DNA from 2 places in the Actinomadura decatromicini genome. Region 1 is predicted to be linked to the other one. Evidence: riboswitches for the same ligand, from Rfam matches in the RefSeq annotation. Region 1 holds a riboswitch; the other holds the start of a gene.
The links. Region 1 has a riboswitch for glycine ahead of gcvT (glycine cleavage system aminomethyltransferase GcvT). Riboswitches for the same ligand answer to the same signal wherever they lie in the genome.
Positions count from the first base shown of each region.

Region 1 (6,652 bases):
TGTCCAACCTGCACCTCGGCGCCCGCGACCCCGAGACCGGCGGGTTCGTCATGCTCGGCAAGACGTTCAAGGGGCTCACCGACGAGCTGCTCGCCTGGCAGACGGCGAAGCTGCGCGAGCTGGCCGTGCGGGAGGACGACTGGACCGTCCACGTCCGTCCGGAGCTGGTCGTCGAGATCGCGTTCGACGGCGTCCAGCACAGCCCGCGCTACCCGGGCGGCATCGCGCTGCGGTTCGCCCGCGTGCTGCGCTACCGCCCCGACAAGTCGGCGGCGGAGGCCGACACGATCGACACCGTCCGCGCCGTCGCGCCCGTCATGGACTAGCCGACGGTTCCTGGCGCTCTTCGCCCAGCCGCGCGGTGGCGTGGGTGGCGGTCGGCGGATCCTCCTCGGGGACGGGACGGCGCGCCCGGCGGGACGCGGCGCGCATCCGCAGCCGCGACGCGGGCTTCCCGCGCTCCCTGGCGACCCCGCGGTTCCGGGTCAGGGCGCGGCGCCGCTCGCGGGCCTCGGCGCGGCGTTCGGCCCAGGCCGCCTTGCGGCGTCCGGTGCGGCGGCCCGGCGACCGGCGTCCCGTGCGGGCGGCGGCCCGGCGCTCCAGGCGCACGGCGGCGCGCCGGTCCGAGCGGGCGGCGGCGCGGCGTTCGGCGCGGGCGGCGGCGCGCCGCCGGGCGCGCGCGGGCGAACGTCCGCCGCGCAGCCTGCGGCGCGCCCGCTCGGCCGCGTCGGCGCGGCGTTGCAGCAGCTCGGGCGGGATCAGGTCGTGCCGCCCGGCGATGAACTCCTGCACCCAGATCTTCCCGTTGATCAGCGGCCGCCGGTACAGCTTCTCCCGCCGGACGGCCCGCTGGTACCGGCGCGACCCCGCGTCGTACCGCCACCGCGCCCACGGCGACCCCGGCCGCGCCACCCGGACGGCCCCGACGACCAGCAGCGCGGGCACGAACAGCCCGATCAGGCCCGTCCAGATCTTGCCCTTGAGCAGCGTGATCACCGCCAGCGCGAGGTTGACGACGAGCGACGCCGCGTACAGGCGGCTGAGCGCGACGCCGCCCGGGTCGAGCCCGAGCCCGTCGTACCCGAACGGCCGGACGCCGAGCAGCAGCAGCCCGGTCACGGCGATGGCGACGAACACGGCGTCGACGGACGCGCGGCCCTTCTCCGTCCAGTAGACGTCGCTGAGATGCAGGATCAGGGCGAACTCGTCCAGGACGAGGGCGGAGCCCATCCCGAAGACGATGGCCGCGGCCAGTTCCAGGCGGACGTGCCCGTCCGGCACGGCGAGGCTCGCCACCCCGCCCGCCAGCATCAGCACGACCCCGAACACCACGTGGTGGATGTGCACGTCTCCGGCCGTCACGTTCCGGAACCAGCGCACGTCCGCCCGGATCATCCGGACGTTCACCCTGGTCAACACGAACGTGACGATGAACGCGACGAAGAAGCCGAACAGCGGCAGCCGCCCGGTCTCCACGATCCGCTCGTCGAACATCTCGATCATCTGCCCCCCGCAGCCTCCATGATGCCCGGCGACATGCACGGATATCGTGGGACCCCTGATGAGACGTCGGGGGGCCCCATTTGGATCGGATTGTTGACCGTTGTGATCCGGGCGGGCGGGCTTGGGTCGCCGAGGCCGTTCGGCTTGTCGATGCTGACGCCAACCGGAGCGCTGACACGCACCTGCACGTGTTCCCGCTGCCGCCTGAGTGGGGCATCGACCTCTACCTGAAGGACGAGTCCGTCCATCCGACGGGGTCGCTCAAGCATCGGCTGGCGCGGTCGCTGTTCCTGTACGGGCTGGCGAACGGCTGGATCCGCGAGGGGACGACGATCATCGAGGCGTCCAGCGGGTCGACGGCGGTGTCGGAGGCGTACTTCGCGCGGCTGCTCGGGCTGCCGTTCGTCGCGGTGATGCCCGCGTCCACCAGCCCGGAGAAGATCCAGCTCATCGAGTTCTACGGCGGGCACTGCCACCTGGTGGACGACCCGTCGTCGATCTACGCCGAGTCGCGGCGCCTCGCCGCCGAGTGCGACGGCCACTTCATGGACCAGTTCACCTACGCCGAGCGCGCCACCGACTGGCGCGGCAACAACAACATCGCCGAGTCGATCTTCGAGCAGCTGCGGCTGGAGCGGTTCCCGGAGCCCTCCTGGGTGGTGGTCGGCGCGGGCACCGGCGGGACGTCCGCGACGATCGGCCGGTACGTCCGGTACCGGCGGTTCCAGACGCGGCTCGCGGTCGTCGACCCGGAGGGCTCGGCGTTCCACGGCTCGTACGCCGACGGCGACCCGGAGCGGACGGCGGCGGGCTCGCGGATCGAGGGCATCGGGCGGCCGCGCGTCGAGCCGTCCTTCCTGCCGACGGTGATCGACCGGATGATCCGGGTGCCGGACGCGGCGTCCATCGCGGCGATGCGCTGGACGAGCGAGGTCAGCGGCCGGGACGTCGGCGGCTCCACCGGCACGAACATGTGGGGCGCGGCGGAGCTGATCGCGGGGATGCGGGCGCGCGGGGAGCGCGGCAGCGTCGTCACGCTGATCTGCGACGGCGGCGAGCGCTACAGCGGCACCTACGGGTCGGACGAGTGGCTCGCCGGGCAGGGCCTCGACATCGCGCCGTACCGGGCCGCGCTGGACGCCTTCATCAAGACGGGCGACCTGCCGGCGGTCCCGTGACGGCTATCCGGTGACGGCTATCCGGTGACGCGGACGGGGTTGAACAGGTCGGCGTAGATCAGCAGCCCGCCCATGACGATCAGCACGGCCGCCATCACGTACGTCACCGGCAGGGCCTTCGCGACGTCCACGTAGCCGGGGTCGGGCCTGCGGAACACCCGCGCGAACGCCTTCTTGATCGCCTCCAGCAGCGCGCCCGCGATGTGGCCGCCGTCCAGCGGCAGCAGCGGGACGAGGTTGAACAGCCCCACCGCGAGGTTCAGCGAGCCGAGCAGCATGACGAAGTAGGAGATCTTCTGCGTGCCGGTGAACTCCTGGGACGCGGCGACCTCGCCGCCGATCCGGCTGACGCCGACGACGCCGATCGGGCCGTTCGGGTCGCGCTTGTCGCCGCCGAACGCGGCGTTCCAGACGCCGACCATCTTCTGCGGCATCCGCACCAGCGCGCCCGCCGTGCGCGAGGTCAGGTCGCCCATCGTGCTCGCGACCGCGCCCGGCCCCTGCCGCTCGACGGCGCTGTCGGGCGTGATGCCGAGGAAGCCGACGTTGACGACCTTGTTCTCGTCCTCCAGGTCGTACATCTGGTTGCGGGTGATCGGGACGGTGAGCGTGATGTCGTGCCCGTCGCGCCGGACGGTCATCGGCACCGACTTGCCGCCGTCGCCGCGGATCAGCTCCTGCAGCTCGCGGTAGTCGCCGATCTTCTCGCCGCCGAACGCGACGATCCGGTCGCCGGGCTTGAGCCCGACCTGCTTGGCGGGCGTCGCGGGCGCGTTCGCCGGGCAGCCCTTGACGTCGGCCGACTGGCTCGCCGGGACCATGCACTCGGCGACCTCGCGGATCACCGGCTGCGGCTGGCTCGTCCCGATGCCCATCAGCAGGATCGCGAAGAACAGCACGGCGAGGACGAGGTTCATCGCGGGCCCGCCCACCATGATCAGCGCCTTCTGCCACCACTTCTTGGCGTAGAAGACGCGGTCCTCGTCGCCGGGCCTGACCTCCTCCAGCGCCGCGCCGCGGGCGGACTCGATGAGGCCCTGCCAGGGGCCGGTGCTGATCCGCCGGACCTGGCCGGGGGCGTCGCCGCGGCGCGGCGGCAGCATCCCGATCATGCGGATGTAGCCGCCGAGCGGGATCCATTTCACGCCGTACTCGGTCTCGCCGCGGCGCCACGACTTCATCGTCGGGCCGAAGCCGACCATGAACTGGGTCGTGCGGACGCCGAACAGCTTGGCGAACGAGAAGTGCCCGAGCTCGTGCAGGGCGATGGACACCAGCAGGCCGAAGAACAGGATCAACGCTCCAGCCAGGTAGGCCATGCGGATTGCCCCTCCGGGTCGTGCACCCCGCGCACCCAGGGTGATCTCCAGCAACCGTCTTAGAGTACGTCACGGGCCCGCATTCGGTTTAACGCACGAGCTCAGCCATAGGGCATGGACAAAGGGAACTGCTAGCCTTGCCCGCAGCCGACTATCCCGTGCGGGAGAGTCCCTCGCAGCCGGCGGGGGACGCCGAAGGAGCAAATCCTCCCCGGAACCTCTCAGGCCCACGGACCGCACGGGCCAGGCGACCTCTGGAAAGCGGGGACCGAGTCCCCCGCCGAAGGTGAAAGCCCGACCTCTCCGGGACGGGTGAAGCTCTCAGGCGCCGATGACAGAGGGGGAGGCACCGAGACGCCCGGTGCGCGGGTGGGACGATGAGGCCACGCGCGCCCGTGACGAAGGAGCCGAACCCATGTCCGCCGACAGGAACGACGCCGAGACCGCCGTGAAGAACCCGAAGAAGACGCCGCTGCACGACGTCCACGAGGGCCTCGGCGCGAACCTCGTCGACTTCGCCGGTTACCTGATGCCGCTGCGCTACGCGAGCGAGACGGCCGAGCACCAGGCCGTCCGCACCGGCGCGGGCCTGTTCGACCTGTCCCACATGGGGGAGATCTTCCTCGCCGGGCCGGGCGCGGCCGCGGCGCTCGACTTCGCGCTGGTCGGGAACCTGTCGCCGATGAAGGTCGGCAAGGCCCGGTACACGATGATCTGCGGGCCGGACGGCGGCGTCCTCGACGACCTGATCGTCTACCGCCTCGCCGACGAGACGTGGATGGTGGTCGCGAACGCCGCGAACGCCGACGTCGTGCGGGACGCGCTGACCGAGCGGGTCTCCGGCTTCGACGCCACCGTGGACGACAGGTCCGACGCCTACGCGCTGATCGCCCTCCAGGGCCCGCGTTCGCAGAAGATTCTCGAAGGCTTCACCGACGCTCCGCTGGCCGACCTGAAGTACTACGCGATCCTCGCCGGGCGGGTCGCCGGGGTCGACGCCCTGGTCGCCCGCACCGGCTACACCGGTGAGGACGGCTTCGAGCTGTTCGTCGACGCGGCCGACGCCGTCCCGCTGTGGAACGCGCTCGCGGCCGTGGACGGCGTCGTCCCGGCCGGGCTGTCCGCCCGCGACACGCTGCGCCTGGAGGCGGGGATGCCGCTGTACGGCAACGAGCTGACCGCCGAGACCACCCCGTTCGAGGCGGGCCTCGGCCGGGTGGTGAAGCTGGACAAGCCCGTCGACTTCGTCGGGAAGGCCGCCCTCGCGGCGCAGGCGCAGACCCCGCCGGGGCGCAGGCTCGTCGGGCTCGTCGCGCGCGGGCGTCGGGCGCCGCGGAAGGGGTATGCGGTCGTCGCGTCCGGCGGCACGCCGTGCGGGGTCGTGACGAGCGGCGCGCCGTCGCCCACACTGGGCACGCCGATCGCCATGGCGTACCTCGACAGCGGCGCCGCGGAGACCGGCCTCGCCGTGGACGTGCGCGGCCGGCAGGAGCCGGTGGACGTCGTCGACCTGCCGTTCTACAAGCGTTCCTAAGGAAGCCGTCCCGGGGGCGCGGGACCGACCGTCCCCCCGCAGCGAACCCCGTACAGAGAAGAGAGAAGTGATCGTGAGCGTTCCGGAGCAGCTCCGCTACAGCGAGGAGCACGAGTGGGTGGCGGGCCTCGGCCCCGCCGGTTCGACGCCGGAGGACGACATCGTCACCGTGGGCATCACCGCGCACGCCGCCGACGCCCTCGGCGAGATCGTCTACCTGGAGCTCCAGGTGGCCGAGGGCGGCGCCGTCGAGGCGGGCGAGGTCTGCGGCGAGGTCGAGTCGACGAAGTCGGTCAGCGACATCTACTCGCCGGTCAGCGGCGAGATCACCGCGATCAACTCGGCCGTGGTGGACGTCCCGAAGGTGATCAACGACGACCCGTACGGCGAGGGCTGGCTCTTCAAGGTGCGGCTCTCGGCGGAGCCGGGCGACCTGCTCGACCCGGTCGCCTACGAGAAGCTGATCGAGGAGGGCTGACCGTGGGCCTGAACGACCCGCTGGCCGCGGCCGACCCGGAGGTCGCCGCGGCCGTCGCCGCCGAGCTGCGGCGCCAGCAGTCCACCCTGGAGATGATCGCGTCGGAGAACTTCGCGCCGGTCGCGGTGCTGGAGGCGCAGGGCTCCGTCCTGACGAACAAGTACGCCGAGGGGTACCCGGGCAGGCGGTACTACGGCGGCTGCGAGCACGTCGACGTCACCGAGCAGCTCGCGATCGACCGTGCCAAGGCGCTGTTCGGGGCGGAGCACGCGAACGTCCAGCCGCACAGCGGGGCGCAGGCCAACACGGCCGTCTACTTCGCCCTGCTCCAGCACGGCGACACGATCCTCGGCCTCGACCTCGCGCACGGCGGGCACCTCACGCACGGGATGCGGCTGAACTACTCGGGCAAGGTGCTGAACGTGGTGCCGTACCACGTCCGCGCCGAGGACGGCCTGGTCGACATGGACGAGGTCGCCACCCTCGCCGAGGAGCACCGGCCCAAGATGATCGTCGCGGGCTGGTCGGCATACCCGCGGCAGCTCGACTTCGCGAAGTTCCGGGAGGTCGCCGACTCGGTCGGGGCGCTGCTCATGGTCGACATGGCGCACTTCGCCGGGCTGGTCGCGGCGGGGCTGCA
Region 1 covers NZ_VSRQ01000001.1:1,037,400-1,044,051, forward strand. The annotation lists gene FXF68_RS04060 (ATP-dependent DNA ligase) at 1-326, shown strand, start outside; gene FXF68_RS43610 (hypothetical protein) at 316-1,503, opposite strand; gene cds1 (L-cysteine desulfhydrase Cds1) at 1,584-2,681, shown strand; gene FXF68_RS04075 (M50 family metallopeptidase) at 2,699-4,000, opposite strand; glycine riboswitch at 4,152-4,247, shown strand; glycine riboswitch at 4,249-4,348, shown strand; gene gcvT (glycine cleavage system aminomethyltransferase GcvT) at 4,416-5,534, shown strand; gene gcvH (glycine cleavage system protein GcvH) at 5,608-6,012, shown strand; gene FXF68_RS04090 (serine hydroxymethyltransferase) at 6,015-6,652, shown strand, end outside.

Region 2 (6,652 bases), on a different contig from region 1:
TCGCGGTGAGGAACACCACGACCACTGACGTGACCGGCAGCGAACCGCCGAACGCGCGGATCGAGGCGTCCAGGCACAGGACGAACCCGACCGTCAGAAGCAGCGTCCCGCCCATCCCGGTGGTGAGCTTCTTCGGCGACTGCAGGACGTCCACGAGCCGCGGCACCACGCCGGAGAACATGCTCCGCAGCCGCGACGTCGCCTCCCGCCTGACCCGCGGCACGGTCAGCGCGAGCCCGGCGAGCAGTCCCGTCGCCAGGACGGCGATGACGATCGCCCGGGACGGCGCGAGGTCCTGCGTGGCCTTGCCGCTCGACCCGGTGAGGAACCCGAACAGGACGAGCAGCAGCAGGTGCGTGACCAGCCCGACGAGCTGGGACGCGCCGACGCTCGCCACCGCGGGCCCCGGCCGCACCCCGGACCGCTGCAGGTAGCGGGTGTTGACCGCGACGCCGCCGACCGCCGCCGGGGCGACGAGCTTCACGAACGACGCGGCGAGCTGGGCGAGGACGGTCCGGCCCAGCGGCAGCCGCTCGGGCACGAACCCCATCAGCATGAGCGCCGCCGCCAGGTAGGTGAGCGCGGCCCCGCCCAGCGCGGCGACCACCCAGTGCCAGCTCGCCGTGGCCGCCATGGTGCGCAGGTCGAGGCTCGCGACCTGCGGGATGACGATGTACGCCGCGATCGACAGCGCGACGATGCTGAAGACCGTCCGGGGCCGGAACCGCTCCAGCCGGACCGGCGCGACCTCCGTCTCCGGCTTCAGCCGGACGATCTGCTCCCTGATCCGGGTCAGCAGCTCCCGGTCGTGCCGCAGCGCCGCCCGGGTCTCCCGCGACAGCGCGACCCGCTGCAGCAGCGGCACGGCGGCGGCGAGGGCCTCCTCGCCGAGCACCTCGGCGGCGGTGCGGACGGCGCGCTCGGCGCCCGTCCGGAGCGCGAGGGTGGTGAGGAACTGGGCCAGGTCGAGGCGCAGCGCGAGGTCGCCCGCCGCGATCTCCCCGGCGCGCAGGCCGGTGACGTAGGCGCGGCCGTCGTCGCCGACGAGGACGGCGCCGTCCTGCAGCCGCCGGTGCGCGAGCCGCGCCGCCTGGAGGGCGCGGAACTGCCGCCACACGTCGGCGAGGAGGGCGTCGGTGACCTCCTTGTCGGGGACGTCCGCGAGCCGCCGTCCCGGCACGTGCTCGTAGGCGAGCAGGGCCGCCTCGGTGCCGACCTCCGAGGTGCCGAGCAGGCGCGGGGTGCGGACGCCCGCCGCGTCCACCGCGTACGCCATCAGCGACTCCTGCTCCAGGGAGCGGCGCAGCGACCGCAGCGCCCGGCCGGTCGTCGCCGAGCGCAGCCGCAGCAGCCGCCACACCCGGTAGAGCAGCCCGGCGGTCTGCTGGTCGCGGTCCAGGACGTGGACCTCCACGTCCCAGCCGCCGTGCCGCGCCGGGGGGCGGACGCCGTGCCCGGCCGCGGGGCCGGCGCCGAGGACGACGCCGTACCGGCGGGCCTCCTCGGCGCCCTCGGCGGGCTCGTCCAGCCGGGCCGCCTTCGCCGCGCGGAGCCCGAGCCGGTCGAGCGCCGCCATGACGGCGGCGCCGGACGGGCGCGGGTTCGGGGTGCCGACGGCGTAGAGCGTCCCGTGGCCGATGGCGGTGCCGAGGAAGTAGGTGGCGGCGAGCGCGGCGACCGAGGCGTAGGACGCGGTGAGCCCGGTCAGCGCGGCGAGCCCGATCAGCGTCCAGGTCGCGGCCTGCCAGCGGACGCGGCCCGCCATCCCGACCGCGCTGACGAACGCGATCACGGGCGCGATGTCGGTGTGCACGGGCGCGGTGGCGCTGCCGCCCCAGATCAGCGAGTCGAGGACGCCGCCCGGCGCGGCCCGCACGACGAGGTCGTCGAGGCCCACCGTGATCCCGAACGCGATCACGGCGGCGAGCAGGGCGATCGCGACGCGCGTCCCGTCCTTGCGGAGCAGCCGCTCGATCGCGAACGCGACCGGCACGGCCAGCACGCCGAAGCTGGACACGAGCGTCGCGAGGGACAGCAGCAGCCGCGGTGCGTGCGCGGTGCCCTGCGCGATGTCGGTCTGCAGGCCGTGCGTCGTCTGCTGCGCGATCGACACGAGCAGCATCACCGCGGCCAGCCCGACCACGGACGCGGCGAACCGGATGGCGTCGGACGAGCGGCGGATCCGGTCCGGCTGGGCGGGCTCGTCGACGGGCACGGCTGCCGGGGTCACGGCCGCGCCCGCCCGCGCGCCCGCCCGTGCGCCCGTGCGCGCGCCGCGCCGTCGCCCGTGTGCGTCACGCCGTACCGCCGCCCTGATCGTCCATCGCGTGATCAGTGTCCCAGGCCCGGTCCCCCTGGTGGACGTGCACATCGTACTCACGGGTAGAAGCGCTGCGGCGCACGTCGGAGGGGCGGGACGATCGTCGCGACCGATCTTTGGGTAGGGTTTGTCCAGGACATGCCGTCGACCCTGTGCGGGAGAGACCCCACGCCGCCAGCGTGGGGCGCCGAAGGGGCAACCTCCCCGGAACCTCTCAGGCAAAAGGACCGCTCGGGCGAGGCACCTCTGGAAAGCAGGCGCCGGTCCCCGCGGGAGGGGACGGGCGGCTCACCGAAGGGGAAACCCCGCCGCGCGGGTGAAGCTCTCAGGTGCCGATGACAGAGGGGGAGAACCGGCCGCCGGTCAGTCCCGGCGGTTCACCTGAGCGACCCGCAGCAGCCAGGAGGCTCTCCATGACGGCCCAGTTCTTCGCGCCCGTCGCCGCGCCGCAGCACCCGCGCGCCGCGTTCGCCGACCGGCACATCGGCCCGTCCCCGGACGACCAGGCGAGGATGCTGGCGGCCGTCGGCTACTCGGGCGTCGACGCCCTGATCGCCGACGCCGTGCCCGCCGCGATCCGCACCGCCCGGCCGCTGGACCTGCCGCCCGCGCTGAGCGAGAGCGCCGCGCTGGACCGGCTCCGCGAGCTCGCCGCCCGCAACACCGTCCTCACCTCGATGATCGGGCTCGGCTACCACGGCACGACCACGCCGGGCGTGATCATGCGGAACGTCCTGGAGAACCCGGGCTGGTACACCGCCTACACCCCCTACCAGCCGGAGATCTCGCAGGGGCGGCTTGAGGCGCTGCTGAACTTCCAGACCGTCGTCAGCGACCTGACCGGCCTGCCGGTGGCGAACGCGTCCATGCTGGACGAGGCCACCGCCGCCGCCGAGGGCATGGCCCTCGCGCACCGGGCTTCCAAGCGCAAGGAGCCTGGCACGTTCCTGGTGGACGCCGACGCGCTGCCGCAGACGATCGAGGTCGTGCGGACGCGGGCCGTCCCGCTCGGCATCGAGGTCGTCATCGCCGACCTGTCCGGCGGGCTGCCGGACGGCGACTTCTTCGGCGTGCTGCTGCAGTACCCGGGCGCGTCCGGGGCCGTCCGCGACCTGGAGCCGGTGATCGCGCAGGCGCACGAGCGCGGCGCGCAGGCGGTCGTCGCCGCCGACCTGCTCGCGCTGACGCTGCTGCGCCCGCCGGGGGAGTCGGGCGCCGACATCGCGGTGGGCTCGGCGCAGCGGTTCGGCGTCCCGTACGGGTTCGGCGGCCCGCACGCCGGATACATGGCGGTCCGCGACGGCATCCAGCGGCAGCTCCCCGGCCGGCTCGTCGGCGTGTCCGTCGACGCGGACGGCGCGCCCGCGCACCGGCTCGCGCTGCAGACCCGCGAGCAGCACATCCGGCGGGAGAAGGCCACCAGCAACATCTGCACCGCGCAGGTCCTGCTCGCGGTGATGGCGAGCATGTACGCCGTCTACCACGGCCCGGACGGGCTCGCCGCGATCGCGCAGCGCACGCACCGCCGCGCCGCCGAGATCGCCGCCGGGCTCCGCGCCGCGGGCGTCGACGTCGTGCACGGCGCGTTCTTCGACACCGTCCTCGCCCGCGTGCCCGGCCGCGCGGCGGAGGTCGTCGCGGCCGCCCGCGAGCGCCGCGTCAACCTCCGCCCGGTGGACGCCGACCACGTCGCCGTCGCCTGCGACGAGACGACGCTGCCCGTGCACGTCACCGCCGTGCTGGAGGCGTTCGGCGCCGCGCCCGCCGCCGAGTCCCCCGCCGAGGCGATCCCGGACGACCTGCGCCGCGAGAGCCCCTACCTGACCCACCCGGTGTTCCACGCGCACCGCTCCGAGACCGCGATGCTGCGCTACCTGCGCCGCCTCCAGGACCGCGACGTCGCGCTCGACCGGTCGATGATCCCGCTCGGCTCCTGCACGATGAAGCTGAACGCCACCGCCGAGATGGAGCCGATCACCTGGCCGGAGTTCGCGAACATCCACCCGTTCGCGCCGGTCGACCAGGCCGCCGGGTACGTCGAGCTGATCGGCGAGCTGGAGGACGCGCTCGCCGAGATCACCGGGTACGCGAAGGTGTCCGTCCAGCCGAACGCCGGGTCGCAGGGCGAGCTGGCCGGGCTGCTCGCCATCCGCGGCTACCACGCCTCGCGCGGCGACGACCGCCGGGACGTGTGCCTGATCCCGTCGTCCGCGCACGGCACCAACGCCGCCAGCGCCGTCATGGCCGGGATGCGCGTCGTCGTCGTGAAGTGCGACGACGGCGGCAACGTCGACCTCGACGACCTGCACGCCAAGATCGGGCAGCACGGCGACCGGCTCGCCGCGATTATGGTGACCTACCCGTCCACGCACGGCGTGTTCGAGGAGACGATCACCGACGTGTGCGCGGCCGTGCACGACGCGGGCGGCCAGGTCTACGTCGACGGCGCCAACCTCAACGCGCTCGTCGGGCTGGCCCGTCCCGGCGAGTTCGGGTCGGACGTGTCGCACCTCAACCTGCACAAGACGTTCTGCATCCCGCACGGCGGCGGCGGGCCGGGCGTCGGGCCGATCGGCGTCCGCGAGCACCTCGCCCCGTTCCTGCCGAACCACCCGCTGCGCGCCGAGGCGGGCCCGGACACCGGGGTCGGCCCGATCTCCGCCGCGCCCTGGGGCTCGGCGGGCATCCTGCCGATCTCCTGGGCCTACATCGCCATGATGGGACCGGACGGCCTCCGCGCCGCCACCGAGGGCGCGATCGTCGCGGCCAACTACCTCGCCGCCCGGCTCGGCCCGCACTACCCGATCCTCTACACCGGGCGGAACGGGCTCGTCGCGCACGAGTGCATCGCCGACCTCCGCAAGATCACCAAGGAGACCGGGATCACCGCCGAGGACGTCGCGAAGCGCCTCATCGACTACGGCTTCCACGCCCCGACCCTGTCGTTCCCGGTCGCCGGGACGCTGATGATCGAGCCGACCGAGTCCGAGGACCTCATCGAGCTCGACCGGTTCTGCGACGCGATGATCGAGATCCGCCGCGAGATCCAGCGGGTCGCCGACGGCGCCTACGACCGCGCGGACAACCCCCTCAAGAACGCCCCGCACACCGCCGCCTGCCTGCTCTCCGACGACTGGAAGCACGCCTACACCCGCGAGGAGGCCGCCTACCCGCTGCCCGCCCTCCGCGAGGACAAGTACTGGCCGCCCGTCCGCCGCGTCGACCAGGCCCACGGCGACCGCAACCTGATCTGCTCCTGCCCGCCCCCCGAGGCGTTCGAGGACTGAGACCGAGGACCGAGGATCGGGCGCTGAGGGTCGCCCCTCGGGGGCGGCGCACCCGCTAGGCTCGGGCGCGACCCGACCCCCGTGAGGGCAGCGCGTCCCCGACCCCAGAGGGCAGATCGATGAGCGAGTCCCCGGAGCCGGACCTCGACCCGGCGCAGGTGTGCGAGGAGGCCCGGAAGCTGGCCGAGAACGGCGAGGCCGACCGGGCGGCGGCGTTGTTCGGGACGGTGCTCGCGCTCGGCGACACGCCGTGCCGGGCGCGGGCGGCGCTCGGGCTCGCGGTCGTCCTCGACGACGCCGGGGACGTGGCCGGGGCCCGCGAGGCCGACCGGGCGGCGATCGCCACCGGCGACCCCGAGTACGGGCCGCGCGCCGCCTACCACCTGGCGCTCACGCACGAGCGGGCCGGCGAGCAGGCGCAGGCGGCGCCCGCGTGGCGGGTCGTGGTCGACTTCGGCAACCCGGCCTACCTGCCGCCCGCCCACCTCGCCCTCGCCCGGATCGCCGACGACGCCGGCGACTTCGACGAGGCGCGCGGCCACTGGGAGGCCGTGCTCGGCACGGGCGACGCCGAGTACGGCCCGCCCGCCGCGCACGACCTCGCCGAGCGGCTGCTGGAGCGCGGCGAGCCCGCGCGGGCGCAGCGCGTCCTGACCGCCGGGCTCCGGCTGGTCGACCGCGCCGCCGCGCCGTACGCGTACGCGCGGCTCGCGGTCGCGCTCGGCATCGCCTGCCTCGACCAGGCGATCGGCGCGTTCGACGCGGCCCTCGGGCAGGACCCGTCCGACCCGGAGGTCGGGCCGCTCGCCACCGAGCTGCTCGCCCGGACGCTGCCGCTGCGCGGGCGCGGCGGCGAGGCGTCCGAGGTGTGGCGGCGCGGCCTCGCCGACCCGGGGACGGCCGCGCAGGTCCGCGCCCGGCTCCGCCGCGACTTCGGCGGCGACGAGGACGACGCCGATCCCGCCGACCTGTGGTGGGAGCCCGTCGTCGAGCAGGCCGTCGCGGACGGGACGCTGCCCGCCCTCGCGGGCGACGCGTTCGGCGC
Region 2 covers NZ_VSRQ01000007.1:67,621-74,272, forward strand. The annotation lists gene FXF68_RS29910 (lysylphosphatidylglycerol synthase transmembrane domain-containing protein) at 1-2,230, opposite strand, end outside; glycine riboswitch at 2,466-2,560, shown strand; glycine riboswitch at 2,561-2,672, shown strand; gene gcvP (aminomethyl-transferring glycine dehydrogenase) at 2,734-5,607, shown strand; gene FXF68_RS29920 (tetratricopeptide repeat protein) at 5,727-6,652, shown strand, end outside.
Region 2: another riboswitch for glycine. It lies ahead of gcvP (aminomethyl-transferring glycine dehydrogenase); the one in region 1 lies ahead of gcvT (glycine cleavage system aminomethyltransferase GcvT).